One region of the Umezawaea sp. genome, then DNA from elsewhere that is predicted to be linked to it. Evidence: riboswitches for the same ligand, from Rfam matches in the RefSeq annotation. Region 1 holds a riboswitch; each other region holds the start of a gene.
What was found. A riboswitch is a leader RNA that binds a small molecule or an ion and turns the genes downstream of it on or off. The one in region 1 is predicted to bind S-adenosylmethionine.
Positions count from the first base shown of each region.

Region 2: linked by a shared signal. The riboswitch ahead of AC156L_RS21255 (aminotransferase class V-fold PLP-dependent enzyme) and the one ahead of AC156L_RS35145 (methionine ABC transporter ATP-binding protein) in region 1 are both predicted to bind S-adenosylmethionine.
Region 3: linked by a shared signal. The riboswitch ahead of thrC (threonine synthase) and the one ahead of AC156L_RS35145 (methionine ABC transporter ATP-binding protein) in region 1 are both predicted to bind S-adenosylmethionine.

Region 1 is NZ_DBNGPQ010000156.1:5,730-16,215, forward strand. Features, by position in the region: gene AC156L_RS35125 (ABC-F family ATP-binding cassette domain-containing protein) at 1-1,140, opposite strand, end outside; gene AC156L_RS35130 (4-(cytidine 5'-diphospho)-2-C-methyl-D-erythritol kinase) at 1,184-2,149, opposite strand; gene AC156L_RS35135 (MetQ/NlpA family ABC transporter substrate-binding protein) at 2,242-3,045, opposite strand; gene AC156L_RS35140 (methionine ABC transporter permease) at 3,110-3,757, opposite strand; gene AC156L_RS35145 (methionine ABC transporter ATP-binding protein) at 3,790-4,800, opposite strand; SAM riboswitch class I at 5,016-5,109, opposite strand; gene rsmA (16S rRNA (adenine(1518)-N(6)/adenine(1519)-N(6))-dimethyltransferase RsmA) at 6,089-6,925, opposite strand; gene AC156L_RS35155 (resuscitation-promoting factor) at 6,972-8,465, opposite strand; gene AC156L_RS35160 (TatD family hydrolase) at 8,771-9,610, opposite strand; gene metG (methionine--tRNA ligase) at 9,607-10,486, opposite strand, start outside.
Region 2 is NZ_DBNGPQ010000093.1:102,640-113,125, reverse strand. Features, by position in the region: gene AC156L_RS21270 (AsnC family protein) at 1-55, shown strand, start outside; gene AC156L_RS21265 (RluA family pseudouridine synthase) at 123-1,052, opposite strand; gene lspA (signal peptidase II) at 1,049-1,603, opposite strand; gene AC156L_RS21255 (aminotransferase class V-fold PLP-dependent enzyme) at 1,627-2,961, opposite strand; SAM riboswitch class IV at 2,996-3,110, opposite strand; gene AC156L_RS21250 (potassium/proton antiporter) at 3,159-4,649, opposite strand; gene AC156L_RS21245 (M28 family metallopeptidase) at 4,906-5,862, shown strand; gene AC156L_RS21240 (TetR/AcrR family transcriptional regulator) at 6,103-6,663, opposite strand; gene AC156L_RS21235 (RNA polymerase sigma factor) at 6,723-7,295, shown strand; gene ileS (isoleucine--tRNA ligase) at 7,356-10,466, opposite strand.
Region 3 is NZ_DBNGPQ010000080.1:31,744-42,229, forward strand. Features, by position in the region: gene AC156L_RS17570 (DNA internalization-related competence protein ComEC/Rec2) at 1-1,861, shown strand, start outside; gene AC156L_RS17575 (hypothetical protein) at 1,873-2,331, shown strand; gene AC156L_RS17580 (hypothetical protein) at 2,972-3,124, opposite strand; gene AC156L_RS17585 (S8 family peptidase) at 3,446-6,586, shown strand; gene thrC (threonine synthase) at 6,750-8,015, opposite strand; SAM riboswitch class I at 8,027-8,156, opposite strand; gene holA (DNA polymerase III subunit delta) at 8,254-9,234, shown strand; gene rpsT (30S ribosomal protein S20) at 9,382-9,642, opposite strand; gene AC156L_RS17605 (VOC family protein) at 9,905-10,486, opposite strand, start outside.

The sequences.
Region 1 (10,486 bases):
CAGCACGACCCGCCGGGCGACCTCCTCGATGGCCTCCAGCACCCGCATCGACCCGCGCAGGTCGTGCAGCTCCTGGGTGAGGTGGGCGAGCTTCACCGTCTGGCCCTGGATGCGCCGACCGCCCTCGGTCTCCCGCTCACCGGCCAGCAGCCGCAGGAGCGTCGTCTTGCCCGACCCGTTGACGCCGACGAGCCCGATCCGGTCGCCGGGACCGATCCGCCACGTCAGGTCCTTGACCAGCGTCCGGTTGCCGACGGTGAGGGTCGCGTCCTCCAGCTCCAGCACCGTGCGCCCGAGGCGGCGCTTGGCGAACGCCAGCAGCTCGACCTTGTCGCGGGGCGCGGGCACGTCGGAGATCAGCGCCTCGGCGGCGTCGATGCGGTAGCGGGGCTTGGAGGTGCGGGCCGGGGCGCCGCGGCGCAGCCAGGCCAGCTCCTTGCGGGCCAGGTTGCGGCGCTTCTCCTCCAGGGTGTCGGCCAGCCGCCCCCGCTCGGCGCGGGCGAAGATCCAGTCCGCGTAGCCGCCCTCGTACTGCTCCACCTGGCCGCCGACGACCTCCCACGTGCGGGTGCAGACGGTGTCGAGGAACCAGCGGTCGTGCGTCACGACCACGAGCGCCGACTTGCGGGCCAGCAGGTGCGCGGCCAGCCAGCGCACGCCCTCGACGTCGAGGTGGTTGGTCGGCTCGTCCAGCACCAGCAGGTCGAGGTCCTGCACCAGCGCGGCGGCCAGCGCGACGCGGCGCCGCTCGCCACCGGACATGGTCCCGACGGGCGAGTCCAGGCCCAGCGCGGTGATCCCCAGTCCGTCCAGGATGGACCGGACGCGGGCGTCGGCGGCCCACTCGTGCTCCGCGTCGAACCCGAGCGGGTCGATCACGGCGTGCCGGACGGTGGAGCCCTCGGGCAGCTCGGTCCGCTGGGTCACCACGGCCATGGACAGCCCGCGGTTCTGGCTCACGCGCCCCGAGTCGGGGTCTTCGAGGCCCGCCAGGACCTCCAGCAGGGTGGTCTTGCCGCCACCGTTGAGGCCCACCACCCCGATCCGATCGCCGTCACCGACACCGAGGGACACCCCGTCCAGCAGGGGCCGGACGCCGAACGACTTGGACACGGACTCGAGGTTGACCAGGTTGGCCATCGTGGAAGCGCACCTTCAGAGTAGGGAGGAGGAAGAGCGGGACTTAGGCGTGGACCTCGGGCGGCACCGGTCGGGGTGCTTCCTCGGAGGCCACGACGCGGGCGCCGGGCATGGGCCCCTGGGCGACGCGGACGGTCCGGCACACGCCCGCACCGGCCAGCTCGGCGGCGACCCGCACGGCCGAGTCGGCGTCGGTGCAGAGGAACGCGCAGGTCGGGCCGGACCCGGACACCATCCCGGCGAGGGCACCGGCGTTGACCCCGGCGCGCAGCGTGCGCCGCAGGTTGGGCCGCAGCGACACGGCGGCGGCCTGGAGGTCGTTGCCGAGCAGCAGGGCGAGCTGCCGGGGGTCGCCGGACGCGAGGCCTTCGAGCACGGCCTCGGCGGCCCCGACGCGCGGCGGGTTGCCGTCGGTGCGCAGCCGGTCGAGTTCCCCGAACACCTCGGGCGTCGAGAGGCCGCCCTTGTCGAACGCGATGACCCAGTGGAACGGGTGCCGGGCGAGGACGGGCACGATCTGGTCGCCGCGGTCCGTGCCCAGGGCGGTGCCGCCGTACAGCGCGAACGGGACGTCGGCGCCGATGCCGCGGGCGAGGGTGGCCAGCTCGTCCCGACCGATCTCCAGCCGCCACAGGGAGGCGAGACCGACCAGTGCGGCGGCCGCGTCGGCGCTGCCGCCCGCCATGCCGCCCGCGACGGGGATGTTCTTGCGGATCACCACGCGGACCTTCGGGTCCTCGGGGTCGCGCCCCACGTGCGCGGCGAGCGCCCGCACGGCCATCCAGGCGAGGTTCGTCGGACCGGTCGGCACGGAGTCGGCGCCTTCGCCGCGCACCTCCACGCCGGGGTCGTCGGCGACCGCCACCGTGACGTCGTCGTGCAGCGACAGCGCCTGGAAGATGGTGACCATGTCGTGGTAGCCGTCAGCGCGGAGGTTCCCGACGGCCAGGTGGAGGTTGACCTTGGCCGGGACGCGGACGGTGACCGGGGGTGGGACTACGGCGAGCACGACATGCAGCCTACGGGCGTCGAGGACGTGTTCGCTCCCACCGGCCCGCGGCCGAGGCCGCCCGACGGGGGTCGAGCGGCTCGGCGCACTGGTCAGACGGGCAGGACGGCCCCGGCGAACTTCTGGTTGATGTAGTCCTTGACCTGCTGCGACTGGAGCAGGGCGAGCAGGTCCCCGATCCTCTTGTCGCCCTTCAGCTCGGCGCGGGTGACGAGGCCGTTGGCGTTGGGGTTGCCCTCGGCCTTCTCCAGCACGAGGGCGTCCGAGGCGGGCTTGAGGCCCGCGTCGATCGCGTAGTTGCCGTTCACGACGGACGCGTCGGTGTCCTCCAGCGACCGGGGCAGCTGGGCGGCCTCCAGTTCGACGAACTCCAGCTTCTTCGGGTTGTCCTCGACGTCGCGGATCGTCGCGGTCTCCTCGGTGCCCGCCTTGACCTTGATCAGCCCGTTGGCCTGGAGCAGCTTGAGGCCGCGCGCCTCGTTGGTCGCGTCGTTGGCGACGCCGACCTTGGCGCCCTCGGGCAGGTCGGTGAGCTTCTCGTGCTTCGTCGAGTACACGCCGAGCGGTTCCAGGTGCACCGGGCCGATCCACTCCAGCGCGGCGCCGCTGGACTGCTTGACCGTGTCCAGGTACGGCACGGTCTGGAAGTAGTTGGCGTCCAGCGATCCGTCGACCAGGGCGGTGTTCGGCTGGACGTAGTCGGTGAACTCGACGACCTCGATCTTGAGGCCCTTCTCGGCGGCCAGGGTGTCGGCCACGTGCTTGAGGATCTCGCCGTGGGGCGTGGGGCTGACACCGACCTTCAGCGGGGCTGAGGGGTCGGTCGCGGCGGTGGTGCCGCTGCCACAGCCCGCCGCGGTCAGCAGCAGGGCGACGAGGGCAGCACGAATGCGCATGGGGTTCCTTTGTGCGTCGGCGGTGGCCGATGAGTGGGTCGAACGGGGGGTGTCCGGAGTCGGACTAGACGGACGCGTGCCTGCGCCGGTCGGCGGAACGGGCGGCGCGAGTGAAGGCGAACTGGATGACCGTGGTCACCACGGCGAGCCAGGCGACGGTGGCCCACAGGACCCGGTCGTTGAACCGCTGGTAGCCCTCGCGGATCGCCAGGTCGCCGAGCCCGCCGCCGCCGATGATCCCGGCCATGGCGGAGTAGCCCAGCACGGCGATCACGGTCACGCCGATCGCGTTGATCAAGGCGGGCAACGATTCCCGGAGCAGCACGCTGCGCACGATCCGCAGCGTGCCCGCCCCGGTCGTCACGGCCGCCTCGACCACGGCGACGTGCACCTCGGACAGGATGTTCTGCACCAGCCTCCCGACGAACGGCACGGCGCCGATCGACAGCGGCACGATCACCGCGCTGGTGCCGATCGAGCTGCCGAGCACCAGCCGGGTGAGCGCCGTCAACGCGATGAGCAGGACCACGAACGGCATCGAGCGCCCGAGGTCGGTGATGAAGCCCAGAGCCCTGTGCAGCAGAGGGCTGGGCTTCAGCCCACCGGGAGCGGTGAGCTGGAGCCAGACCCCTACCGGGATGCCGAGCACGGTCGCGACCAGGGTGGAGACGCCCACCATGTACAACGTCTCGCCGGTTGCGTCGACGAGCATGTCGAACACGGTGGACCAGGGTGTCGCAGACCTCACGCAGCTACTCCCTGCGGACCCTTGAGGGTGCGCTGGACGGAGGCGCCCGCTTCGGAGATCCACTCCAGCGCGGAGTCGGCGCGCTCACCCTTGAGGCCGACGCGGAAGCGCGCGACCGGCGTCTCGGCGAGCCGCGTGAGCCCGCCGCCGAGCAGGTTCAGCTCGACGCCGAACCGGCTGGTGACCTCGGGCAGCAGCGCGCCGACGGCCGCGAAGCCGACCAGCACGACGTCCGCGACGCGGTCGAAACGGCTCTCCGCCAGCGGGTTCTGGTCGATCGCGGGCAGCAGCGACGCGGCGGTGCGGCTGGCGCCGTCCGACACCAGGTCCAGCACGCGGCCGTGCTCCACGACCCGGCCGTCCTCCAGCACGGCGACGTCGTCGCAGATCCGGCGCACCACGGCCATGTCGTGCGTGACGACGAGGACGGTGATGCCGAGTTCGGCGCGGGCGCGGTCCAGCACGGTCAGCACCGACCCGGTCGTGTCGGGGTCGAGCGCGGACGTCGGCTCGTCGGCGAGCAGCACCGACGGCCCGGCCGCCAGCGCGCGGGCGACGGCGATGCGCTGGCGCTGGCCGCCGGAGAGCTGGTCCGGGTAGCTGCCCGCCTTCTCGGTCAGGCCGACCAGGTCGAGCAGTTCGGCGACGCGGTTGCGGCGCTGCGGACCGGGCACGCCCGCGGACTCCAGCGGCAGTGCCACGTTGCCCGCGGCGGTGCGCTGCCGGAGCAGTGAATCCCCTTGCGGCACAACGCCGATCTGCCGACGGGCGGCGCGCAGCGCGGTGCCGTCCAGCGAGACGAGGTCGGTGCCGTCGACGCGGATCGCGCCGCTGTCGGGGCGCTCCAGCAGTGCGACGCACCGGGCGAGGGTGGACTTGCCCGCTCCGCTCGGCCCGACGACCCCGAGGACGGTGCCGGCCTGGACTTCCAGGTTGACGCCGTCGAGGGCCACGACCGGGCCTGAGTGCCCGGCGAAGGACTTGGTGAGGTTTTCGACAGTGATCACGTTTTCGCTCCACGGCTACGCGCGGCGTCGCAGTGCTTGTGGCATGCGGCGGCCGTCCTCAATGGACCGTCCGATGAGGACGGCGAGGAATTCGGGTAGAGGCTAGGGGGTAAGGAGAAGCGCCTGTACGAGTTAGCGTCGACAGCCCGTGTTGGTGCGGCGGCACTGGTCGACCGTCCGGCGCCGCGTGAGCATTCCCTGCGTGGGCACGTAATCCTCCATCGAGCCTGGCGGAAGCACCTGCCCGCGTCCAGCGGGTGGTTGCTGCGGCGTCAAAGAGCCAGGTCTCTCGGCCGCTCGGGATGGCAACACGAGTACACCCGACCCGAGGCCGCAAACGCAAGCCCGAAAGGCCCACAATCTGGGATCGTTCGAGAAGTCACACTTCTGGACCAGCATCCACGCCTGAATCCGGTACCGAACCCACGGATCACCGGCCAATCGGCCTACTGGCCGATGATCAACCGGACCCCTTACGTCCGAACAGGTGAATCGGGTGAGCCACACCGCTCAACCCCTGGCCATTCCCGCTCAACCGGCCCACGCCGCGGAACAACCCCAGCGCGGCTCACGACAACCCACACCCTGGAACCGCACCACGCACGACCGGCCTTCGCCACCCCCTGGCCGAGACACCAACTCCTCGACCGCCAGGGCTCGGACGGCAACACCGGGCCACCGCCAGCCCTCGCCTCAAGCCAGCCGACCCCACCGCCGAGCCACCCCGCTCCCACGGACCACACCCGAGCAGCCGCCACACAGACCACATCCCGAGCAGGCCGGCTCCGACTCCACCCGAGGAAACCGGCACCCACCTCACCGACCTCACGCCGAACGAACCGGCCCCCGCCGACCCCGCCCGAACAAACCGGCACCACCTCACCCGAACAGCCAGCCCACCGACCTCACGCCCAACAAGCCAGCCCCCGCCGATCCCGCCGAACAAACCGGCACCACCTCACCCGAACAGCAGTCCCACCGACCCCACCCCGAACAAGCCGGCCCAGCCGACCCCGCCCGAGCTAAACCGGCCCCCACCTCACCCGAACAGCAGCCCCACCGACCTCAGCCCGAGCGAACCGGCCCACCAAGCCCTCGACCACCCGCGCCCCAGCCCCCGCGCCACACCCCGAGCACCCCGAACCCCTGGCTCCCGAACGCCCAGCCGCCGACCCCACCCGCCCCGAGCCGACCCCCGAAAAATGTCGGACCCCTCCCGTAGCGTGTGCGTCGGGGGGTCCTCACGACAGGAGCACCCCCGCCCCGCGCACCCCGAGCCGGCCGCCGGTCACACCGTCGCGGCGATGCGGGCGAAGTCCTCCACGCTCAACTGCTCCCCGCGGATACCGGGGTCCACACCGGCCGCGACGAGCCGCCGCTCAGCCTCCACAGCGGACCCTGCCCACCCGGACAGCGCGGCCCGCATGGTCTTCCGCCGCTGCGCGAAAGCCGCGTCCACCAACGTGAACAGCGCCCGCCGGTCCACAGTGGACATCAACTCCGGGCGACGCTTGAACGCCACCAGCGCCGAGTCCACGTTGGGCACGGGCCAGAACACCGACCGAGGCACGGGCCCCGCGCGCCGGGCGTCGGCGTACCAGGCGAGCTTCACGCTCGGCACCCCGTACACCTTGCTGCCGGGCCCGGCGGCCATCCGGTCGGCCACCTCGGCCTGCACCATCACGAGCCCCTTGGTCAACGACGGCAGCTCGGCCATCAGGTGCAGCACGACCGGCACGGCCACGTTGTACGGCAGGTTCGCGACGAGCGCGGTCGGGGCGACCGGCAGGTCGGCCGCCTGGACGCGCATGGCGTCGGCGAGCACCACGTGGAGCCGGTCGGCCAGCTCGGGTGCCCGTTCCAGCGCCGTCCGCGGCAGCCTGGCGGCCAGGACGGGGTCGATCTCCACGGCGACGAGGGCGCGGCACGCGGGCAGCAGCGCGAGCGTCAGGGAGCCGAGGCCGGGACCGACCTCCAGCACGACGTCGTCCGGGGTCAGCTCCGCCACCGTCACGATGCGCCGAACCGTGTTCGGGTCGTGCACGAAGTTCTGACCGAGCTTCTTGGTGGGGCGGATGTCCAGTTCGGCCGCTAGGCGCCGAACGTCGGCCGGGCCGAGGAGCATGCTCCCCGGCCCGGTCGACGACGGTTGTTCAGTCACGCGGCAATTGTTACGCCAAGCCCAACTTGGCGCGGCAACCGGGCCACGCGGTGTACTTGCCGCCCGCGGCGTCGCGGACCTTGGTCGCGACGGCGATCTGCTGCTCGCGGGTCGCCTGGTGGGCCATCGGGGCGTACTGGCCGCCGCCGTTGGCCGTCCACGTGGACGGGCTGAACTGGAGGCCGCCGTAGTAGCCGTTGCCGGTGTTGATGGCCCAGTTGCCGCCGGCCTCGCAGCCCGCGAGCCGGTCCCAGTCGCTGCCGTCGGAGATGACGGGGTTGGGAGCGGCCTTGGTGCCCTTGCGGACCTTCTTGGCGACGGCTTCCTTGGTGACCTTGGAGCCGATCTTCTCCCGGCCGACCTCCTGGCCGTTCTTGAGCGTGACGCGGTAGGAGTTGATCTCCTCGCCCGCGACGCCCTCCTGCTCGACCTTGGTCTCGCCCTTGGGCATCTCGGCGTCGAGGATCTCCTCGACGGGAGCCTTGATGGGCTCGGTCACGTTGATGACGGAGACGCCGGTGCGGCTGATGTGGATCTCGGCGCCGTTGGCGATCTTGAGGTCCGCTCCGCCCTCGACGGTGTCCTCGGCGCCCAGCGGCGTCATGTTCTCGGCCTGCATCAGCTCGCCGACCGTCAGCGCGGTCGTCTTGAGCTGGCGCGGCTCGTTGCCGCCGTCGTAGACGGTGACGTTCTTGAGGCTCTTGACCTGGAGCGCCATGCCGCCGAGCGGCACGTCCTTGCCGCGGTCGTCGGAGACCCAGGCGCCGTCGTCGTTGATGCCGAGCTGGTCGAGCGCCTCGCCGACGCTGACGGAGCGGACCCAGCCCTCCTTCTGCTCGCCGTCGACGGTCGCCTTCACCAGTCGGCCGCGGTCGAGGGTGATCTTGCCGCCGTCGCCGACCTTGGCGTTGGGCGACGGGCTCAGCGCGTCGTGCTCGCCGACCGCGATGCCCTCGTCGGCGAGGATGTCACCGACGGTCGAGTCGAACGTGCGGACGGTCTTCTCCTGGCCGTCCACGTCGACCGTGATCGACTTGTCCATCGCGATGGCGGTCGCGCCGCCGCCCGTGATGGTCACCAGCAGCGCGAGCACGGTCGCCTTGAGGAACTTGCGCTTCCACGTGCTCACGGCCTCCACGAGGGCCGGGGGCGGGCCGTCGGGCTGCTCGGGGGCGAACTTCGCCGCCAGGACGTCCTCGGGCAGCTCGTCGGGGATGACGATGGCCGGGAGGAGCGTGGTCTCGGCGTTGATGAGCCGGATCAGCTCGTCGACGTCGACGTTGGCCGTGGCGAGCAGTTCGTCGGCGTCAGAGCCGAGGACCTCGTACACGTCGGCCGGCGTGACGCCCAGCCCGGTGAAGCCGGGGGAGCTCGGGTGGTCGACGAGGGCCGGGGGTTCCATGACACCCGTCGCGGTGGCGGTGCCGGTCACCGGGGTGAACCAGTCGGTGTCGTCGTTGAACGAGTACACCGAGCCGTCCTCGCGGGGTCTGCCGCGTTCCATCACAGGGTCGATACCTCCTGAAGGCGGGAGCCAGCGCTCCTCGCACCATGGGTGCTACCTGACGTGCAGCGGAGAAACTCGACTGCTCCTCGGCAACTCCCGTGCGTTCGCTCGACTACTCGCTTCTGGCAGTGGTACCCGCCCCGACAACGGGTGTGCTCCCCCTCGGCAGATTTCGCCGTTCGGGGGCACGGTCACGGGACCGTAACGGAGGTCGGGAAGTTCCGCAAACACCCTGTTCGGAGTTGTGATGTGGGACACCCCAATGGCGGAGCAAACGGCTGCTCCATTCGTCGTAGAGAGCATTACGACCACTCCACGTCACGAAGGCCGAACACGCGCTCGGCATTCCGGGTGACAGCGACTCCAAACTCCGCCAGATCAACACCACGGAGCGTAGCGATTGCCCGAAGGGTGTAATTCGCGGCGTACGGCTCGTTCGGGCGTCCCCGGAACGGGTGGGGGGTCAGGAAAGGAGCGTCCGTCTCGACCAGGATCCGGTCCTCCGGCACCCACCGCGCCACCTCGCGCAGCGCCGCCGAGTTCTTGAACGTCACCGGCCCCGCGAAGGAGAGGACGAACCCGCGCTCCACGCAGGACCGCGCGAAGTCGAGGTCGCCGGAGAAGCAGTGGAAGACCACAGTGGACGGAGCACCCTCGGCGTCCAAAGTGGCCAGGACGTCAGCGTGCGCGTCCCGGTCGTGGATCATCAGAGCTTTGCCGGTGTGCTTGGAAAGCTCGATGTGCCAACGGAAAGCTGCTTGCTGGGCCGCGGGCGGCGAGTAGTCCCAGTAGTAGTCGAGCCCGGTCTCGCCGATCGCGACCACGCGCGGGTGCTCGGCGAGCTTCGCCAGCTCGTCGCGCTCGGCGTCGCCGAAGGACGCCGTGCGGGTCGGGTGCAGCGCGACCGCGCCGAACACCCTCGGGTCCCAGGTGGACGCTTCCGCGACCCACCGGGCGGACGGCAGGTCGTCGGCGACCGTGACGACCCGGTCGATCCCCGCCGCTTCGGCCCGGTCGAGCACCTCGACCACGGCCTCGCGGGTCAGCGCGCCGCACGCGTCCAGGTGCGTGTGCGAGTCGACCACCGGCGCCGGGAGCTTCTCCGGAACCGGTGGTCGCTCACCGTGTCTCTTGGACGTCACTTGACGATCGGAGCCCACTCCGGCCCGGTCTCGCCCAGTTCGGGGTCGAGCTTCGCGAACAGCGGCGCGGGCTTCTCCAGCGGCCTGCCGACCTCGATCGGCGTCGAACCCCAGGTCGCCTGCTCACCCGCGTAGTCACCGGTCAGGATCGGGTACTTGCGGTCCGTCTCGTCCAGGTCGGTGACCTCGACCACCTGCGGCTGCGCGGCCCACACGCCCGTGCCGCCCAGCGCCTCGTGCACCTTCTGCGCCGAGTGCGGCAGGAACGGCGTGAGCAGCGTGTTCGCGTCCTGCACGACCTGGAGCGCGGTGTGCAGGATCGTGTCGCGGCGGTCCGGGTCGTCCTTGACCTTCCACGGCTCCTGCTCGGACAGGTACCGGTTCGCGGCCGTGACGACCCGCATGGCCTCGCTGGAGGCGAGCTTGAACCGGGAGCGGCGCAGGTTCGCGCCGACCGTCTCGAACGCCGCGCGCGAGAGCGCCTTCAGCTCCTCGTCCGCCGCCGTCGGGGCCGACGGGCGCGGGATGGCGCCGACGTTCTTGTGCGCCATCGAGACGGACCGGTTGACCAGGTTGCCCCACTCGTTGGCCAGCTCGAAGTTGGTGCGCCGGACGAACTCGTCCCAGGTGAAGTCGGTGTCCTGGTTCTCGGGACCCGCCACCGAGATGAAGTAGCGCAGCGCGTCCGGACCGAAGTCGCGGAGGAAGTCGCGCACGTAGATCACGGTGCCGCGGGAGGTGGAGAACTTGGAGCCGCTCATCGTGAGGAACTCGCTGGAGACGACCTCGGTCGGCAGGTTCAGGTTCCCGAAGGAGCCGGCCTGACCGCCCTTGTCGCCCGCGCCGTTCTGCCCCATCAGCAGCGACGGCCAGATC
Region 2 (10,486 bases), on a different contig from region 1:
GAGCGCCAGACCGGAGATCGACCTCAACACCCTCGTCTGGACGATCGACGACTGACGAGCGGACCGCGAGCGAAACCGGCACGCGCCGCGGCCCCCGCCCACGACGAGCGGCCGCCGAGCCCCTACCCCTCGGCCCGCAGCAGCTCCAGGGCGTCGGCCAGGTCGGCCGGGTACTCGGACGTGAAGGACACCCACTGGCCGTCGGCGGGGTGGTGGAACCCCAGCGTCCGGGCGTGCAGCCACTGCCGGGTGATCTTCAACCGCTTGGCCAACGTCGGATCGGCCCCGTACGTCAGGTCCCCCACGCACGGGTGGTGCAGCGCCGAGAAGTGCACCCGGATCTGGTGCGTGCGCCCGGTCTCCAGGTGCACGTCCAGCAGCGACGCGGCCCGGAAGGCCTCCACGACCTCGTAGTGCGTGATGCTGGGCCGTCCGTTGGCCATCACGGCGAACTTGTAGTCGTGCTTGGGGTGCCGGTCGATCGGCGCGTCGATCGTCCCCTTGATCGGGTCCGGGTGCCCCTGCACCAGCGCGTGGTACAGCTTGTCGACCGTCCGCTCCTTGAACGCGTGCTTCAACGCCGAGTAGGCGTTCTCGGACTTCGCCACCACCATCACCCCGGTGGTGCCGACGTCGAGGCGGTGCACGACGCCCTGGCGCTCGGCGGCACCGGAGGTTGCCACGTGGATCCCCGCGCCTGCCAGGCCGCCGACCACCGTGGGTCCGGTCCAACCGGGACTCGGGTGGACGGCCACCCCCACCGGCTTGTCCACCACGATGATGTCGTCGTCCTGGTACAGCACGACGAGGCCCTCGACCGGCACGGCCTGGATCGACACCGGCCGAGGCGGCTCGGGCAGCGTCACCTCCAGCGTCGCCCCGGCGACCAGCCGATCCGACTTCCCGGCGGCCTGCCCGTCCAGCACCACGTCGCCGGACTCGGTCAACGCCGCGACCGCCGTCCGCGACAGCCCGAGCAACTTCGCCAACCCGGCGTCGACGCGCATCCCGTCGAGACCGTCCGGCACGGGCAGGGTGCGATACCCGCTCATCCTTTGTCCTTCTTCACGGCACGAGTGCCGTCGTAGTCGCGCTGGAGCAGCGCCATCGTCACGATGAGCACCCCGCCAACGCAGATCGCCGAGTCGGCGACGTTGAACACCGGCCACACCCGGCCGTAGGGGTCGAACAGGGACAGGAAGTCCACCACGTGCCCGCGCAGCGGCCCAGGGGCCCGGAAGATCCGGTCGCCCAGGTTGCCCAGCGCGCCGCCCAGCACCATCCCGAGCCCGAGGGCCCACGGGCCGGACCGCAGCTTGCGCGCGATCCACACGATGAACCCGACCACGCCGAGCGAGATCAGGGCCAGGACGGCCGTCCAGCCCTCGGCGAGGCCGAACGCGGCGCCGCCGTTGCGGATCAGCGGCAGGTACAGCGCGCCGCCCAGCAGCGAGACCGGCTCACGGCCCTCCAGGAGGGCCACCGCGACGATCTTGCTGACCACGTCGACGACGAGCACCACCACGGCCGCCGAGGCGAGCAGCGCCAGGCGCCGCCGGGGCAGCGCGGCAGGCGTCACGTCGACGTCGGGTTGGGTGGACACGCACCCATTGTCCCAGTCGCCGCTCAGGACAGGAACGGCGGGAGCGGACGCGGGTCGTTTTCCGGCTCCCAGCGCCCGTCGCGCTGGACGTAGCTCCACTTCGGCCCCTCCGACACGAGGGTGCGCAGGGCCGCGACCAGCCGGTCCACGTGGTCGACCGTGCTGCCGAGCCCCAGCGACGCCCGCAGCGCGCGGTGCTCGTGCGCCCCGACCCCGTCCAGCAGCCTGGTCACGGCGACGTGGGCGCAGAACGCCCCGTCCCGGACCCCGATGCCGTGCTCGGCGGACAGCGCGGCGGCGAGGTAGCCGGCGTCGTGGCCGCTGATCGTGAAGCTGACGACCCCGACGCGGTCGTGCTCGGCCCCGAACAGGCTCAGCTCGCTCAGGCCGGGGATGGTGGCCAGCCCGGCGCGGAGGCGGGCGAGCAGCACCCGCTCGTGCTCGACGGTCTGCTCCCAGTGGCGCCCGAGCACGTCGCAGGCGACGGCCAGCGCGTGCACGCCGACCACGTTCGGCGACCCGGCCTCGTGCCGCTCGGGCACGGCGGACCAGGCCACGCCGAGCCGGTCGCCGTGGTCGGTGACCAGCTTCGTGGCGCCACCGCCGACGAGGTACGGCTCGGCGGCCTGCAACCAGTCGGACCGGCCGACGAGCACGCCGGAGCCGAAGGGCGCGTAGACCTTGTGGCCGGAGAACACGGCGTAGTCCACGTCCAGCGCCCGCACGTCCACCGGGCGGTGCGGGGCGAGCTGCGCGGCGTCCAGGGCGATCCGCGCGCCGTGCCCGCGGGCGACCTTCGCGAGTTCGGCGACGGGCCACACCTCGCCCGTCACGTTCGACGCGCCGGTCACCACGACCAGCCTCGGTCCGACGGGGCAGGACGCGAGTTCCCGGTCCAGCACGGCGACGGCGGCCTCGGCGGAGGACGGGGTGGCGATCCGGCGGACGTTCGGGCCGCGCCACGGCAGCAGCGCCGCGTGGTGCTCGGCGTCGAACAGCACGACCGACGTGTGCCGGGGAAGGCTGCGCGCCAACAGGTTCAGCGCGTCGGTGGTGTTGCGGGTGAAGACGACGGCCTCGGTGGGGCGGGCGTTCACGAAGCGGCGCACGGAATCCCGCGCCTGCTCGTAGACCCGCGTCGACACCTGGGAGGCGAACCCGGCGCCGCGGTGCACGCTGGCGTACCAGGGCAGCAGCTCGTCGACCGCGTCCCGCACCTGCTCCAGGCAGGGCGCGCTGGCGGCGTGGTCGAGGTTGGCGTACTCCACGCGCTCCCCGGTCACGAGCGGCACGCGCAGCGACGAGCCGACGACTCCGGGAACGGCGGGAGCGGTGCTGCGGGGGATGGCGATGGTCATGGTGACTGCCCTTCGGGTCCAGGACCCCGGCGAGGGCCCGCGCTTGCCCGGACGCGCTGCGCGCCGGACCAGGTCCTCACCGTGGGCACCCCACCGCGGAGGAGGGTTGCCGGCCAGCTAGCACGGGCTTCGCGCTGGCACTCATGACCTTTCGTGGACGACGCTAGCCGACGGGCACGCCGTCCGTCGAGCCCCGCTCAGATGCTGGGAAACGCCGGGCGCCCGCCGTCCTCGCCCTTCCAGCGGGCGTACCGGCCCGCCCTGTCGATCGACCGCAGCCGCTTCTCGGTCGCCTCCCGAGCCGCCTCGGTCGACACCACGAGCATCTGGTCCTCCACCTGGAGCCTGGTGGTCGGCTGGGGTGTGAAACCCTTGCCACCGCGGGAGATCAGGCTCACCACGGCCCCCTGCGGCAACCGCAGTTCCGACAGGTACACGCCGTGCAGCTTCGACCCCTGCTGGATGCGCACCTGGAGCAGCTCCGCCCCCAGCTCGTCCAGCGGCGCGGCGTCCACGTGCACCTCGTGCGCCTCACCCGTCCGCACCAGCCCGAGCAGCTTCGCCAGCGCGGGCAGCGTGCTGCCCTGCAGCAGGGTCAGCACCACGACGAGCACGAAGACCGCGTCCACCAGTTCCTGCGACCCCGGCACGCCCTGGATCACCGGGATGAGCGCGAACACGATCGGCACCGCCCCGCGCAGCCCGGACCAGGCGACGAACACCTGCTCCCGCCACGGCACCTTGAACGGGATCGCGGCCAGCGCCACCGACAGCGGTCTGGCCAGCAGCACCAGCACCGCCCCGGCGACCAGCGCGGGCACCAGCGCGTCCAGCACCCGCCCCGGCGAGGCGAACAGGCCGAGCAGCACGAAGAGGCCGATCTGCGCCAGCCAGCCGAGGCCCTCGGCGAACGACAGCGTGTCCGACCGGTGGGGCAGCCGGGAGTTCCCCAGCACCAGCGCGGCGATGTACACGGCGAGGAAACCGGACGCGTGCGCCAGGTCGCCCGCCGTGTAGGCGAGCACGCACACCGCGACGGTCGCCAACGGGTACAGGCCGGTGGCGGGCAGGGCGGCCCGGCGCAGCGCGGCGGCACCCATCCAGCCCAGCGCCACCCCGATCAGCCCGCCCACGACGAGTTCGTAGACGAGCAGCAGCGGGGCGGTCCACGTGATCGGGTCGGGCGAGGCGAGCAGCACGACGGCGATGTACACGGGCGCGTCGTTGATGCCGGACTCCAGTTCCAGCGCACCGGTCAGGCGTTTGCCGACACCCACCGCGCGCAGCACGCTGAACACGGCCGCCGCGTCGGTGGACGACAGCACCGCGCCCCACAGCAGCGCGATCCGCCAGTCCAGGCCGAGCAGGTGGTGCAGCGCCGCGCCGGTGACGGCGACGCTCACGCCGACGCCCACAGTGGACAGTGCGATCCCCAGTCCCAGGGCGGGTTTCACCGCCGACCACCGCGTGGTGAGGCCACCTTCGGCGAGGATGAGGACCAGCGCGACGGTGCCGAGCGACCGGGTCAGGTCGGCGTCCTCGAAGTCGATCCCGAGCACGCTCTCGCCCAGCACCACACCGATGCCGAGGTACAGCAGCAGCGACGGCAGGCCGAGTTTCGTCGACAACCTCACCGCGATCACCGAGACGAGGAGGACCGCCGCGCCTATGCCGAGGATGGCCGTGATTCCCAACGCGACCTCCCTGACGTGCTCGACGGTGACGCCATTGTTCCCCGTCACCACTGAATTGGACTAATCAGACAGCGGATCTTCCCGTGCTCCAGTGCTCAGGGTCACGGCCGATCCGGACACGAAGGCGTGAATCAGCCGAACGTACCTAGCGGCACGCGTCCGGGGCGGTGCAGGTTGGCCAGAGGGCCGCGCGCCACCCCCTGTCCGGTGCCGACCCGTTCCACCCACACCCCTGCATGGAGTTGAGAACGTGAAGCTGCGAACAACCCCAGGCCGGTCGATCCCGGCCCTGATGATCACCAGCGTGCTGATCGGCACCGGGTCCGCCACCGCGGCCCCCGCGCCCGCCGCACTGGCCGCGCCGAACATCTCGGTGGCCGCCGTCCAGGCCGACCTGAACCAGTTGCAGAGCATCGCGACCGCCAACGGCGGCAACCGCGCCCACGGACGGCCGGGCTTCAAGGCGTCCATCGACTGGGTCAGGGGCAAGCTGGACGCGGCGGGCTTCACCACCCAGGTGCAGACGTTCACCCGCAACGGCGCGACGGGCTACAACCTGATCGCGGACATGCCCGGTGGCGACCTGAACAACGTCCTGATGGTCGGCGGCCACCTCGACAGCGTCACCGCGGGTCCCGGCATCAACGACAACGGCACCGGCTCGGCGTCGATCCTGGAGGTCGCGCTGGCCGCGAGGGCGAGCGGGGCCGCGTTCACCAGGCACCTGCGCTTCGGCTGGTGGGGCGCGGAGGAACTGGGCCTCGTCGGCTCGACCTTCTACGTGAACTCGTTGTCCGCCGCCGAGAGGTCGCGGATCAAGACCTACCTGAACTTCGACATGACCGGTTCCCCGAACCCCGGCTACTTCGTCTACTCGGGCGCCAGTCAGCCCTCGGGCTCCGTCGCCGTGCAGCAGACGCTGGTCGCCTACTTCACCTCGATCGGCGTGCAGCCCGAGCTGACGGAGGTCGGCGGGCGCTCCGACCACGCGGCGTTCGCGCGGGCGGGCATCGCCACCGGGGGCACGTTCTCCGGTGCCGAGGTCGTCAAGACCGCGGCGCAGGCCGCCAAGTGGGGCGGCACGTCCGGGGTCGCGTTCGACCGCTGCTACCACCGCTCGTGCGACACCACGGCGAACGTCAACGCGACGTCGCTCGACCGGAACGCCGACGCCATCGCGCACGCCGTGTGGACGCTGGCCGCCTAGCGGTTCGGTGAGCCGTTCCACCGCGCCCGCCGGGGCGGGGTCGATCTCCACGACCCCGTCCCGGCCCGGTCGCCCCACCACCGGCACGTCCTGCTCGCGCACCCCGAAAGCCCTGGCCAGAGCCTTGCGCACGACCTCGTTCGCCTGTGCCCTCCGCAGCCGGTGCCGCGACCGGCGCGGCGTCGGCCCACCACCTCGCGCCGGGCGCCCGGCCCCACCCCGATGCCGAGCCGGAGACGCTCAGCCGTGCGCGCTCAGCGCGACGAGCGTGTCGTCGAGCAGCGTCAGGCTCCCGCTCACGACGTGCGGCGCCGTGGCGCGCAGCTGCGCCTGCCCGAGGTACACCGAGTACGCCAGCAGGGCCCGGCGGCAGCTCGCCTCCGCGGTGAAGCCGAGCGAGGAGAACAGGGCCTCCAGGTAGCGCAGGCGCCCGTCGGTGACCCGCTTGAGGATCGGCGCGACGATCGGGTCGTCCGCGGCGGCCAGCAGGGCCGCCTCGACCGCGCGGCCCCCGCCGCACTCGTCCAGCACGCGGCCGAAGATCAGCCTCAGCCTGGCGAGCGGGTCGTTCTCGCCGTTGACGAGCTGCCGCATCTCCGCGAGGTGCTCGCGCTCCCAGCGCTCGACCGTCGCCAGCAGCAGCGCGTCGCGGTTGGGGAAGTGCCAGTACGCGCTGCCCTTCGTGGCACCGACGCGGGCGGCCAGCGGTTCGACCGCGACGGCGGCCAGACCTCCCTCGGCCAGCGCCTGAAGCGCCGCACGGGTCCAGTCGTCCCGTGTCCGTCGTCTCCGCTCGGCCACGAGTCCATACGCTACCGTATGGTCGGCTCCGCACGGTGCCGTTCGGATGGTGGTGGACGTTGATCGAGACCCCTGACACCCCGTGGGAAGACCTGACCGGGATCGACCGGCACGCGGCGTGCCTCCAGGCCGCGCGCGGGGGCGACCGCAAGGCGCTCGACGCCCTCGTGGCCGACCTGACCCCGTTGATCTGGCACGTCGCCAGGGGCAACGGCCTCGACCGGCAGGCCGCGGAGGACGTCGCGCAGAACGTGTGGCTCGGCTTCCTGCGCCACCTGCACCGGATGCGGGAACCCCGCGCCCTCGTCGGGTGGCTCGTCGTGGCGGCCCGCCGCGAAGCCCGGCGCACGTGGCCCGAGTCGAAGCGCGTCACCACCGGGGAGACCGAGGAGGTGCCGTCGAACTTCGGCCTCCCCGAGGTCGAGGCGCTGCGCGACGAGCGCGACCGCACCCTGTGGGCCGCCTTCGCCCGCCTCCCCCGCCGCTGCCAGGAACTGCTCCGCCTCACCGTGCTGGAGGGGCGGGCGCAGTACGAGGCCGTGTCCCAGGCCCTCGTGATGCCGCGCGGCAGCATCGGCCCCACGCGGGGCCGGTGCCTGAAGAACCTGCGGGCGGAGCTGGAGCGGGGCTGACGCCCCGGAACGCCGAAGAGGGCGCCCGCCAGGCGGACGCCCTCCCCACGACGCTCGGGATCAGCTCCGGGTGACGTGCACCCGGACCTTCACGCCGTCGCCGACGACACCGTCGGACCCCTCGGCGACCTCACCGTGGACGACCACGTCCGCCAGCACCTCGCCCGCGAGGAACGCCTCGTGCGTGCGGACCGCACCGACGACCGACTCCGGCACCTGGAGGGTCAGCGCGATCCGGTCGGACACGTCCAGGTCGGCGTCCTTGCGGGCCTGCTGGACCACGCGCACCAGGTCGCGCGCCACGCCCTCGTCGGCCAGCTCGGGGCTGACGACGGTGTCGAGCACGACCAGGCCACCGCCACCCGGCAGCGCGGCCGTGGCGGCCGGGTCGGTGGCGACGAGCCGCTGCTCGTACTCCTCCGGGAAGAGTTCGATGCCCGCGGCGACGATCGCGCCGGACTCCGTCGTCGTCCAGTCCCCCGCCTTCACGGCCTTGATCACCGTCTGCACGTCGCGCCCGATCCGGGGACCGGCCGCGCGGGCGTTGACCGCGAGCTGGAAGTGGCCGTGCGCGTCGACGTCCGTGGTCAGCTCGACCGCCTTGACGTTGACCTCGTCGCGCAGGATCTCCGAGAACGGCTCCAGCGACGCGACCTCGTCGGCGGCGATGACGAGCTTCGCCAGCGGCAGGCGGACGCGCAGCTTGGCCGCCTTGCGCAGCGACAGCGCCGTCGACGCCACCTGGCGCACGCGGTCCATCGCCGTGACGAGCGCGGCGTCGGCGGGCAGGTCGGCGGCGACCGGGAAGTCGGCCAGGTGCACCGAACGGCCACCGGTCAGCCCCCGCCACACGACCTCGGTCGTCAGCGGCAGCAGCGGCGCGGCGACCCGGCTCACGACCTCCAGCACGGTGTGCAGGGTGTCGATCGCGTCGGCGTCACCGGACCAGAAGCGGTCGCGCGACCGGCGCACGTACCAGTTGGTCAGCACCTCCAGGAACTCGCGGATCTGCGCGCACGACCCGGAGATGTCGTACACGTCCATCGCGGCCTGCACGTCCCGCACCAGGTCGTGCGTCTTCGCGAGCACGTACCGGTCCAGCACGTTCTGCGAGTCGGTGCGCGAGGTGCCCTCGCGGCCCGCGGCGTTGGAGTACAGCGCCAGGAAGTACCAGGAGTTCCACAGCGGCAGCACGGCCTGGCGGACGGCGTCGCGGATGCCCCGCTCGGTCACCACCAGGTCGCCGCCCCGGAGGATCGGCGAGGACATCAGGAACCAGCGCATGGCGTCCGAGCCGTCGCGGTCGAACACCTCGTTGACGTCCGGGTAGTTCTTGCGCGACTTGGACATCTTCTGGCCGTCGTCGCCCAGCACGATGCCGTGCGCCAGCACGTTGGTGAACGCGGGCCGGTCGAACAGCGCCGTGGCCAGCACGTGCATCGTGTAGAACCAGCCGCGCGTCTGGCCGTTGTACTCGACGATGAAGTCACCGGGGAAGTGGTCGTCGAACCACTGCGCGTTCTCGAACGGGTAGTGCACCTGGGCGAACGACATGGACCCGGACTCGAACCAGCAGTCCAGCACCTCGGGGACGCGGCGCATGGTCGACTTCCCCGTCGGGTCGTCCGGGTTGGGACGGGTCAGCAGGTCGACGTGCGGGCGGTGCAGGTCGGTCGGGCGCGTGCCGAAGTCGCGCTCCAGCTCGTCCAGCGAGCCGTACACGTCGACGCGCGGGTGCTCGGGGTTGTCCGACACCCACACGGGCAGCGGCGAGCCCCAGAACCGGTTGCGCGAGATGTTCCAGTCGCGCGCGTTCTCCAGCCACTTGCCGAACTGGCCGTCCTTGATGTGCTCGGGCACCCAGTTGATCTGCTGGTTGACCTCGACCATGCGGTCCTTGAACTGCGACACGGCGACGAACCACGCCGAGACGGCCCGCTGGATCAGCGGGTTGTCGCAGCGCCAGCAGTGCGGGTACGGGTGGTCGTAGGTCTCGTGGCGCAGCAGCAGACCGGCGGCCTTGAGGTCGCGGATGATCGTCTTGTTCGCCTCGAACACGTGCACGCCCTGGTACGGCGGCACCTCGGCGGTGAACTCGCCGTTGGGGCCGACCGGGACGACGACCTCGATGCCCGCGGCGTCCGTGACGACCTTGTCGTCCTCACCGAACGCGGGGGCGATGTGCACGATGCCCGTGCCGTCCTCGGTCGTGACGTAGTCCGCCGCGAGGACCTGGTGGGCGTTCTCGCGGCCGACGAAGAAGTCGAACGGCGGCGTGTACCTCCGACCGACGAGGTCGGCGCCCTTGACCCGCGCGACGACCGGCGGCTCCTCGCCCAGCTCGCGGGCGTACGCGGGCACGCGGGCCTCGGCGAGCAGGTAGCGCTCGCCGTTCGCCTCGACGGTCACGTAGTCGACGTCCGGGTGCACCGCGGCGGCCAGGTTGCTCGGCAGCGTCCACGGCGTCGTCGTCCAGACCAGCGCCAGCTCACCGGTCTCCAGGCGCAGGCCGACCGTGACGGCCGGGTCCTGCCGGTCGCGGTAGACGTCGTCCATCTTGGTCTCGGTGTTGGACAGCGGCGTCTCGCAGCGCCAGCAGTACCAGAGCACCCGGAAGCCCTCGTAGACCAGGCCCTTGTCGTAGAGCGACTTGAAGGCCCACATGACGGACTCCATGTAGTCCAGGTCGAGGGTCGTGTAGTCGTTGTCGAAGTCGACCCAGCGGGACTGCCGGGTCACGTAGTCGCGCCACTGGTCGGCGTACTGGAGCACGGACGTGCGGCAGGCGTCGTTGAACTTCTCGATGCCCATCGCCTCGATCTCGCTCTTGTGCGAGATGCCGAGCTGCTTCTCCGCCTCGACCTCGGCGGGCAGGCCGTGCGTGTCCCAGCCGAAGCGGCGCTCGACGTGCTTGCCGCGCATGGTCTGGTAGCGCGGGACGACGTCCTTCACGTACCCGGTCAGCAGGTGGCCGTAGTGCGGGAGGCCGTTCGCGAAAGGGGGGCCGTCGTAGAAGACGAACTCGTTCGCGCCGTTGTCGCCCGCCGGGCGGGCCTCGACACTGGCCTGGAAGGTGCCGTCGGCCTTCCAGTACGCGAGCACGTCCTGCTCGACCTGGGGGAAGGACGGCTGGGAGGGGACTGCGCCCTCGCCCGCCTTGGGGTACGCCATCGTGCTGCTCCTCGCGCGTC
Region 3 (10,486 bases), on a different contig from region 1:
GGGCCAACAGATCACGGCTCGCGGAGTCCTGGCACCGGCGAGGCGGGGTGAGCTGACGGTGGCGGTGCTGCGGGTCCGCGGCCCTCCGCAGGACGTCGGCCCCGCTCCGGTGTGGCAGCGAGCGGCCGAGACCTTGCGCTCCGGTCTGCGCGAGGCCAGCACCACCCTCGATCCCGAACCGGCGGGCCTGCTCCCCGCCCTGGTGGTCGGAGACACGTCCGAGCTCTCCCCGCGGGTCGTGGAGGAGTTCCGCACGGCTGGCCTGGCCCACGTCCTGGCCGTCAGCGGGGCCAACCTCGCCATCCTGTGCGGCGCGGTCCTGTTGCTGCTGAGAGCTTTCCGCGTCGGCCCGCGAGGGTGCGCGGTGGGTGCCGCCCTCGCGCTGGTGGGGTTCGTGATCCTGGCGGGTCCGGAACCGAGCGTGCTGCGGGCGGCCGTGATGGGTGCGGTGGCACTGCTCGCGCTCGTGCTGGGGCGCGAACGGTCCGCGTTGCCCGCCTTGGCCACGTCGGTGATCGTGCTGGTCCTGTACGACCCGGAACTGGGGGCCGATCCGGGGTTCGCCCTGTCGGTCGTCGCCACGGCCGCGCTGGTCCTCCTCGCTCCGAGGTGGGCGGCGTCGCTGAGGGAGCGCGGAGTGCCGATCGGACTCGCCGAAGTGCTGGCGGTGCCGGTGGCCGCGAGCCTCGCTACCGCGCCGCTGGTGGTCGGCATCTCGGGCCGGATCAGCCTGGTCGCGGTGGTGGCCAACATGGTGGTCGCTCCGGTGGTCGCGCCCGCGACCGTGCTGGGGGTGCTGGCCGCGGTGGTCGCGCCGCTGCACGGTGGTGCCGCCCGGCTGCTGGTCGAGTTGGCGGGGCCGGAAGCCCGTTGGCTGATCACGGTGGGCAGACGCGCGTCGGAGGTGCCCCACGCGTCCGTCCGCTGGCCCGGTGGCTGGTGGGGTGGAGTCCTGCTGGCGGTCGTCCTCCTGGTCGTCCACGGGCTGTTCAAGGCACGGCGAACCCGTGCGCTGCTGGCCGCCGCCCTGCTGGGTGGGGTGCTGGTGCTGGTCCCCACCAGCGTCGTGACACCGGGTTGGCCGCCGGTCGGCTGGTCGGCCGTCGCGTGCGACGTGGGCCAGGGCGACGCGGTTGTGCTGGCCACGGCGGAACCCGGTCGGGCCGTACTGGTGGACACCGGTCCTGATCCGGGACCGGTCACGTCCTGCCTGCGCCGCTTGGGGGTTCGGCGCATTCCGCTGCTGGTGCTCAGCCACCTGCACGCGGACCACATCGGCGGGCTCACGGCCGTGCTCGCCGACCGCAGCGTGGGAGCGGTCGCCGTCGGACCGTCGCACGAACCGAACTGGGCATGGGAGGAGGTCCGCCGCCAGACCCGAGCGGCCGACGTGGAACTGGTCGCACTGACCGCGGGCCAACGCCTGGAGTTGCCGGGCCTGGTCCTGGAAGTGCTGGGGCCCAGGGGAAGAGCGGTCCCGGACGAAGACGACAACACCGCGATCAACGACTCGTCGCTCGTGCTGCGCGCCCACACCGAAGCCGGTCGGGTGCTGCTGACCGGTGACATCGAACTGGAGGGTCAAGCGGACCTGCTCGGTGGCCACGTCGACGTGACCGCCGAGGTGCTCAAGGTTCCCCACCACGGGTCGAGGTTCTCGGTGCCCGAGTTCCTCGCGCAGGTCAAACCCAGGATCGCCCTGGTCAGCGTTGGCGAGGGCAACCGCTACGGCCATCCGAACGGCGCCGTGCTCGACGCGCTCACCGGGCGTGGGGCGCTGGTGCTGCGCACCGACCGGGACGGCGACACCGCCGTCCTCGGTGGAGAGACCGGACCGCGCGTCGTACGACGCAAGAAGTGAGGAGAAGGACGATGAACGGAACCTGGATCCGGCTGCGCCTCGGCTGGACCGTGCCGGACGGTCGGTCCGCGCTCAGCTGGGTGCTCTGGCAGCCGGGCTACGTGCCCTCCCCGTGGCCGACGGACGAACTGAAACCGGCGTTCACCTACTACGCCTGCGACGAGTTGCGCGGCGGTGGGCGCGGCGTCGTCGCCCGTGCCACCGTCACCGCCGTGCTGCGCCCGACCGAGGTGGTGTCACCCGACGCCGCCCACGAACTCGTCGCGGAACACCTCTTCGACGACACCCTGTCGATCGACGAACTCCCGTGGCACACCAACGCCTACAACCGTTCCAAGTCAGGAGCCCCGTGGCCCCAGCGGATCATGGCGTGGCGCACCGCCACCGAGTCCGTCGGTCCCCACCTCCTCCCCGAACTCACCCGGTTTCCCCGCACGGGGTGGCTGCGCAGCGACAAGATCGGCCTGTGATCACCACAGCGGGGCGAGAGGTCGGCGGAACGTTCAGGCGGTGGTGTCCAGGAAGGGCGCGCGGCCCGTGACGTCCGGGCAGCGTCCGGGATCCACCCGGCGGCAGTTGAACGACCGGTTCACCACCCAGGTCGAGGCCGGAGCGTTCCAGTGCCGGCGGTTGCCTGCGAGACCCGCGATGCGCTGGAAGAGGCACCGACCGAGGAAAGGAGACTCTGTCGCCCGAACAGCAGCGGGTGATCAGCTGCGGGCCATGCCGGGCAAGAACGGCGCTGACACGTCTGCCGATCAGGATCGCGCTGCTGCCGCGAGGCGCGGTGGCGGCAGGGTCGTCCGGGTTGAGCAGCAAGATCCACGCCGTGGTCGGCGCGGCGGGAGGCTGCCGCCGCTCGTGCTCACGTCCTGTCGGGCTCCGGACTCCGTGCTGAACCGGCTGCGCGGCCGGTCGGCCCGCAGCCGTCCGGGTGCGGTGAGGATGGTCGGCTCGTTCGAGCCCGCGCGCTACAGCCGGCGCTGGTTGTCAGACCGCGGAACTGCGTGCGGCGGTTGAGGCAGCGCCTGACCACGTTGTGGTGCTTGTAGTTGCCGGGCTCGAAGGTGGGCGGCCTACCACCGGCCGAGCCCTGGGCGTTGTCGGCGTTCATCCGCCGACCCGCACCCGCTGCCCGTCCACGTCGGTGTCTCGGATCTCGTCCAGCAGTCGCAGCGGTTGCGGGTCGTCGCCGGCCTGGCCGGGCGTAAGGATCACCGCCAGCGGCAGGTCCGTGGTCCGCTTCCGCAACCGCTCGCGCACGGTCTTCCACGGCCCACACCGTTCGGGAAGATCACGCCAAGGCACGCAGGTGCGTTCCCGCAGGACACACCCTAGAACCGGACAGGTCTAGACCATATTTGTTAAGAACCCTTGTCAATGGCTCGCGGTAGCTCTTACTCTCCGCGACAAACCAGTGACTTGGAGGCGTCAGTGCGCGGTCGGAGCGGTGGACCCCCGAGGAGAACAGTCGTCGTACTCGTCGCGGGTGCCTTGATCATGGGAGGTGCGCAGGCCCTTCACGCCGCGCCAGTGGCGTCGTCCGAGCCGTCCGGCGTGCGGTCGGGCACCGGTGGTGAGTCGGTGACTCTGCTGACCGGTGACCGGGTGTTCCCCGGTTCGAAGGGGTCGGCCGGGTACCTGGAGCCGGGGCCTGGGCGAGAGGGGATGTGGTTCTCGACGTTCGAGAGCGACGGGCACAGCTACGTGGTGCCCGCGGACGCGGAACCGTTGCTGGCCAAGGGGGTGCTCGATCGGCGGCTGTTCGACGTGACCGAGCTGATCGCCTCCGGGTACGGGGACGGGCAGCGGGACACGGTGCCGTTGATCGTGACCTACCAGCCTGGGCAGCGGTCGTTCGCCGCCACCGCGGGCACGGCGGTGACGGTCGACCTGCCCAGCGTCAACGGTGTCGCGGTCGACGTCGAGAAGTCGGCGGGCTCCGGGTTGTGGAGCGGGTTGACCGGGGTTGGTGCGCTGGCCGGGTCCGGGATCAAGAAGGTGTGGCTGGACGGGGTGCGGACCGCGTCGCTGGATCGCAGCGTGCCGCAGATCGGGGCGCCCGCCGCGTGGGCGGCGGGCTACACCGGTGAGGGTGTGACGGTCGCGGTGCTCGACACCGGGGTCGACCAGACCCATCCGGATCTCGCGGACAGGGAGGTGGGGGAGCGGAACTTCTCGAACTCGAAGGACGCCGTCGACCACTACGGGCACGGCACGCACGTGGCGTCGATCATCGCGGGCACCGGTGCCAAGGGAGGCGGTGCGTACCGGGGTGTGGCGCACGGTGCGCGGATCCTGGACGTCAAGGTGCTCGACGACTCCGGCAGCGGTGCGGACTCGGGGATCATCGCGGGGATGCAGTGGGCGGCCGAGCAGGGTGTGGCGGTCGTGAACATGAGTCTCGGCGGGTACGACACCCCCGGGGTCGATCCGCTCGAGGAAGCGGTGAACACGCTGTCCACGACGTACGGGACGCTGTTCGTGATCGCCGCGGGCAACTCCGGGCCCAGAGCGGGTTCCATCGGGTCGCCGGGTACCGCGGACGAGGCGCTGACGGTCGGTGCGGTGGACCGCGACAACAGGATCGCGGACTTCTCCAGCCGCGGGCCCGTGGTGGGTGGCGGGGTGATCAAGCCGGACATCACGGCGCCCGGTGTGGACATCGTGGCCGCTCGGCACGCTGACGGGCGCATCGGTCCACCGGTCGTGGACGGCTACACCGCACTGTCCGGCACGTCGATGGCGACCCCGCACGTGGCGGGCGCGGCGGCGTTGCTGGCGCAGCAGTACCCGGAGCTGACGCGTGAGCAGCTCAAGGCGCGGCTCGTCGCGTCGGCCGCTCCCACCGCCGGTCTGACGCCGTTCGAGCAGGGGGCCGGGCGGGTGGACTCGGCTCGGGCGATGACGCAGGCGATCACCAGCCGGCCGAGCAGCGTCGCGTTCGGGTCGCACCAGTGGCCGCACACCGGTGAGCCCCTGATCACCAAGGAGGTGAGCTACGGCAACGACAGCGCGGTGCCGTTGACGCTCGACCTGCGGGTCGACACGACCGCACCGGATGGGGCACCCGCGCCCGTTGGGCTGTTCGCCGTCGAGCCCGCTCGGCTCACGGTGCCCGCGGGTGGCACGGCGACCGCGACGGTCGTGGCCGACGTGGGCAAGGCGCCCGCCGGTGGGCAGTTCGGTGGGGCGCTGGTCGCCGCGTCGGGCACCGCGAGCGCACGGACCGCCGTGGTGGTCGACCTGGAGCCGGAGAGCTACGACCTGGTCGTGAACGGGACCCAGCGGTCCGGTGAGAAGGCTGAGCACTTCTCGGCGTTCATGACGAACGTGGAGACGGGTGAGTTCGTGTCCCTCGCCAAGGACGCGGACGGGAAGCTGCGGCGACGGGTGCCGGTCGGCGAGTACCTGCTGTCGGGGTCCGTGCAGGGATCGGGGGCGGTGTACACGCACGACTCGTTCAGCTACCCGAAGCTGACGGTCAGCGGTCCCACCACGATCGACCTGGACGCGCGGCTGGCGAAGCCGGTCGTGCTGACGCTGCCGGACCCGACGGCGCGGTTGTCGTTGCTGGAGACGGGTTTCCAGCGGGTCCACGGGGCGAAGACCTACCAGATCGGTGGGTTCTCGTTCGGTGGAGGGACGTCGCACGTCGGTCTGGCGCACCTCGGGCCGGAGGCGCCGCCCGGCGAGGTGACCGGGAAGCTCAGCACGAGCTGGGTCGCGAAGGGCGGGGCCGAGTTCTACGGGCTCGCCTGGTACCTGAAGGGGAGGACGCACACGGGGTTGACCAAGGTGGTCGACAAGGCGGACCTGGCGACCGTGCGGGTCGACGTCGGTGCTCCGGGGCCGGGGGAGTCCGTGACGATCGGCAACGCGTCCACCGCTCACGGGCAGGGTGAGTGGGGCTGGGGTGCGATCGAGGCGTTCACCGCGCCCGGTGTGCGGACCGAGTTCTACGGCGGGGAGAACGCGGACTGGGCGCGGCGGCTCACCGTTCAGAGCCCGGAGGGCTACCGGGGTGGGCTGGACGGGCCGCCGAAGTCGTACGCGCCGCGCAAGGCGTACGAGGAGTCCTTCCACCACGCCGTTTTCGGGCCGAGCCTGACGGACAACCGCGGTCGGCCGTGGCTGTACCGCGACGACTCCGAACTGGTGGCGAACCTGCCGCTGTTCGGCGACGGGGCGGGCAACGCCGGGCAGGCGCCCGCGGTGGGCGCGCTGAAGCTCTACCGCGGCGGTGAGCTGCTGGCCGAGAGCGCCTCTCCCGGCTACGGGCGCTTCGCGCTGCCGGACGGTGCGGCGGACTACCGGCTCACCACCGACGCGGTGCGGAGCACGACTCCGTTCAGCACCAGGGTGTCGGCGGTGTGGACCTTCCGGTCCGATCGGACCGCGGAGATCGCGGCGCTGCCGATCTCGGTGATCCGCTACGCGCCGAAGCTCGACTCCGCGGGCACCGCGCCCGCCGGTCGGGTGTTCCCCGTGCCGGTATCGGTGCAGAACCAGGCCGGTGTGGTCCAGGCGCGGAAGCGGATCACGTCGGCCGAGGTGTCCTACGACAGCGGCGTCACGTGGCAGGCGGTCGCGGTGAACGGCGGCCGTGTGCTGACGCTGTCGCACCCGGAGGGCGCCAGGTCGGTGTCGTTGCGGGCCAAGGCGGCTGACCGGTCGGGAGGGAGCGTCGAGCAGACCATCATCGACGCCTACCTGCTGCGCTGACGACGGTGGGGCCGCACCCAAGCTGGGTGCGGCCCCACCGGTGTCGTGGTCAGGGGTGGTGGTTCTACGGGTGTTGTGGTCGGGCTGGGTGTGGCTCCGCCGGTGTCGCGGTCAGGTCGGGTGCGGCCCTACCGGTGTCGCGGTCAGGAGGTGGCCGTTCCGGTCAGCGCCTGGAGGCGAGCGCGTCCAGCACTGCCTGCGCCGACGGCGGCACGGTCGCCAGCGGGGCCAGGGTGTGGGAGACGGCGTCGAGGGTCTTGAGGCCGTCGCCGGTGATGAGCAGCACTGTCTCCGCGTCGGGGTCGAGCTTGCCGGTCTCGACCAGCTTCTTGGCCGTCGCGACGGTCACGCCGCCCGCGGTCTCGGCGAAGATGCCCTCGGTGCGGGCCAGCAGGCGGATGCCCTCGACGACCTCCTCGTCGGTGACGTCCTCGATGGCGCCGCCGGTGCGGCGGACGGCGTCCAGCACGTACGGGCCGTCGGCGGGCGCGCCGATCGCGAGGGAGCGGGCGATGGTGTCCGGGCGGACGGGGCGGACCACGTCGTGGCCGTTCTTGAACGCGGCGGACACGGGGGAGCAGCCGGTGGCCTGCGCGCCGAAGACCTTGTACGGGGTCTGCTCGACCAGGCCGAGTTCGCCGAACTCGCGGAAGGCCTTGTCGACCTTGGTGAGCTGCGAGCCGGACGCGATCGGCACGACGATCTGCTCGGGCAGCCGCCAGCCGAGCTGCTCGGCGACCTCGTAGCCCAGGGTCTTGGAGCCCTCGGCGTAGTACGGGCGGACGTTGACGTTCACGAACGCCCAGTCCTCGTGCTCGGCAGCCAGTTCCTGCGCCAGGCGGTTCACGTCGTCGTAGTTGCCGTCGACGGCGATCAGGGCGCCGTCGTACACGGCGGTCATGAGGATCTTGGCCTGCTCCAGCGAGGAGGGCACGAGCACGACCGACTCCCAGCCCGCGCGGGCCGCGGCGGCGGCGACGGCGTTGGCCAGGTTGCCGGTGGACGGGCAGGCGAGCACGGTGAAGCCGAGTTCACGGGCCGCGGCGAGGGCCACGCCGACCACGCGGTCCTTGAAGGAGTGCGTGGGGTTGCCGGTGTCGTCCTTCACCCACACCTTGCGCAGCCCGAGGGCCTTGGCGAGCCGGTCGGCCCGCACGAGGCGCGTGCCGCCGGGCTCGGTGTTCGGGTGGGACTGGACGGTCGACGGAACGGGCAGGAGGCCGCGGTAGCGCCAGATCGACCGGGGGCCGGATTCGATGTCCTCGCGGCGGATCCGGCCGAAGTCGTAGGCCACTTCCAGCGGCCCGAAACACTCGATGCACGCGTACTCGGCGGCGAGAGGGGTTTCGTGGCCGCACTCGCGACACGAGAGCGCGCGGGCGGGGCCGAGGTCGAACGAGGTGCTCGTGGGCACACTGACAGCAGTCATCGCGAGGTAACTCCTCATCTGTCCCGCATCGCGGGTCGGAATTGGCACCATGACCGTCGAGCGCCCGCACGCGTGCGAGTACCTGACGATCGGGTTGCCGGGGCTTCTTCGGGCCGATCCCTCTGCCCCTCTGGATGAGCGGTATTCAGTTGTGGTCCCCAAGTTACGGCACCCTCCCGCCCTTCGACCACCGGTGTCCACACTTCGGGAGTGCGCGGAGCGTGGGAGGATTCGTGCCGTGAGCGCTGCCGCTGTCGCCCCCGATCCGTTGCAACTCGTGGTCGGCGACGAGGAACTGCTGGTCGAAAGGGCGATCCGCGCGGCCCTGGACGCGGCGCGCGCCATCGACGCCCAGGCCGACCTGACCCGCGTCCGGGTGACTGACCTCACCCCGCCCGAGCTGGCCGAACTGGTCAGCCCGTCGCTGTTCGCCGAGGGGCGGGTCATCGCCCTGGAGGCGGCGCAGGAGGCGGGCAAGGAGATCGCCGACACGGTCATCGCCTACGCCAAGGCCCCCGCCGACGGCATCACGCTGGTGGTCGTGCACTCCGGCGGCGGGCGCAGCAAGGCGGCCAAGGAGCTGCCCGCCGCGCTGAAGAAGGCCGGCGCGGTGACCGTCGAGTGCCCGAAGATCACCAAGGCGTCCGAGCGCGAGGCGTTCGTGCGCAACGAGGTCCGCGCGGCGGGCGGGAAGATCGACCCCGAGGGCGTCTCGGTGCTGATCGACTCCGTCGGCACGGACCTGCGCGAGCTGGCCGCCGCCGCCTCGCAGCTGGTGGCCGACAGCGGCGGGAAGATCAACGCCGACGAGGTGCGCCGGTACCACCGCGGGCGCGCCGAGGTCACCGGCTTCGCCGTCGCGGAGAAGGCCGTGGCGGGGGACCGGGCCGGTGCGCTGGAGGCGCTGCGCTGGGCCATGCAGCTCGGGGTGCCGCACGTGCTGGTCGCGGACGCGCTGGCGGACTCGGTGCGGACCATCGCGCGGGTGTCGGCGGCCGGTCGAGCGGACCCGTTCCAGCTGGCCGGGTCGCTGGGGATGCCGCCGTGGAAGGTGAAGAAGGCCCAGGGGCAGGCGCGGGGGTGGGATTCCCCCGGATTGGCCGAGGCGATGTCGGTGGTGGCCTTGTTGAACGCCGACGTGAAGGGCGTGGCCGCCGACGCCGACTACGCGTTGGAAAGGGCCGTGCTGCGCATCGTGGCCGTGCACGGGCGCCGCTGAGCATCGTCCATCGCCCCGTGTGAGTCTTCTGCCGTGAGCAGTGGCTGGTGGGTGCCGCTGCTCACGGCGGAGGGCAGCTTCCGTGGAACGCCGAGAGGGCGCCACCCCTGGGGGTGACGCCCTCTCGGCAAGGACCCGATCGACGAATCAGATCTGGTTGGCGCGCTTCGCCAGGGCCGACTTCTTGTTGGCGGCCTGGTTGGCGTGGATGACGCCCTTGGTCGCGGCCTTGTCGAGCTTGCGGGACACGTCCTGCAGGAGCGCGGTGGCCTTGTCCTTGTCGCCGGCGTCGGCGGCCTCGCGGAACTTGCGCACCGCGGTCTTCAGGGAAGACTTGACGGACTTGTTCCGCAGCCGAGCCTTCTCGTTGGTCTTGATCCGCTTGAGCTGGGACTTGATGTTGGCCATGCTGACGCCCTCGTTCTCTTACGTTGGGGGTGTACCGCGTTGGTGTTTCGGCCCTGCCGGTGAGGGCAGGTTTCCTCCAGTGCGGAATGCCACGCGGGTACGGCCAGCAAGACTAGCAGCAGGTCGCCGACCAGCAGGAACCGGGCTGGTCAGCGGACCGTGAGCGGGGCCTCGGGAGAGGACCGCCCCGCCGTGGGCCTGCTCTCGACGAGGGACCGGTGAGGGCGTCGCGGGGATCCGCGCCAGCTGAGTTCGCGGCGGTTCAGCCCGTGGAGACGTCCAGGATCCGGAAGGGGGCACCGAGCGGGTCGCCGACCGTGGCGAAGCGGCCGAGGGCGGAGTCGGTGGGGTCGCCCACCGCGATCCCGCCGAGTTCCACGACCCGCGCGACGGCCTCGTCGACGTCCGTCACGCCGAAGTAGGTCATCCAGTGCGGGGGGATGTCGGCGGGCACCTCGTCGGTCATCGCGAACGCGCCGCCGACCGCCCGGTCGTCCACCTTGAACCGCGTGTAGCCCGCGTCGGGGGTGCTCTCCGCCTCGACGTCGAACACGTCGCGGTAGAACTCCGCCGCGCGGTCGAGGTCCCTGGCCGCCAGTTCGTTCCACACCACCGCGCCCGGCTCGTTCACGACGTACGCGCCGATGTGCGTGCCTGCCTCCCACATGCCGAACGACGCGCCGGTCGCGTCCGCCGCGATGGCGCCGCGACCCCGACCCTCCATCTCGAACACCGGCACCAGCAGGGTGCCCGCGTGCTCGGTCGTCAGCTCCACCGACTCGTCCACGTCGTCGGTGGCCAGGAAGGTCGTCCACACCACCGAGAACAGCGCGTCGCGCGGCAT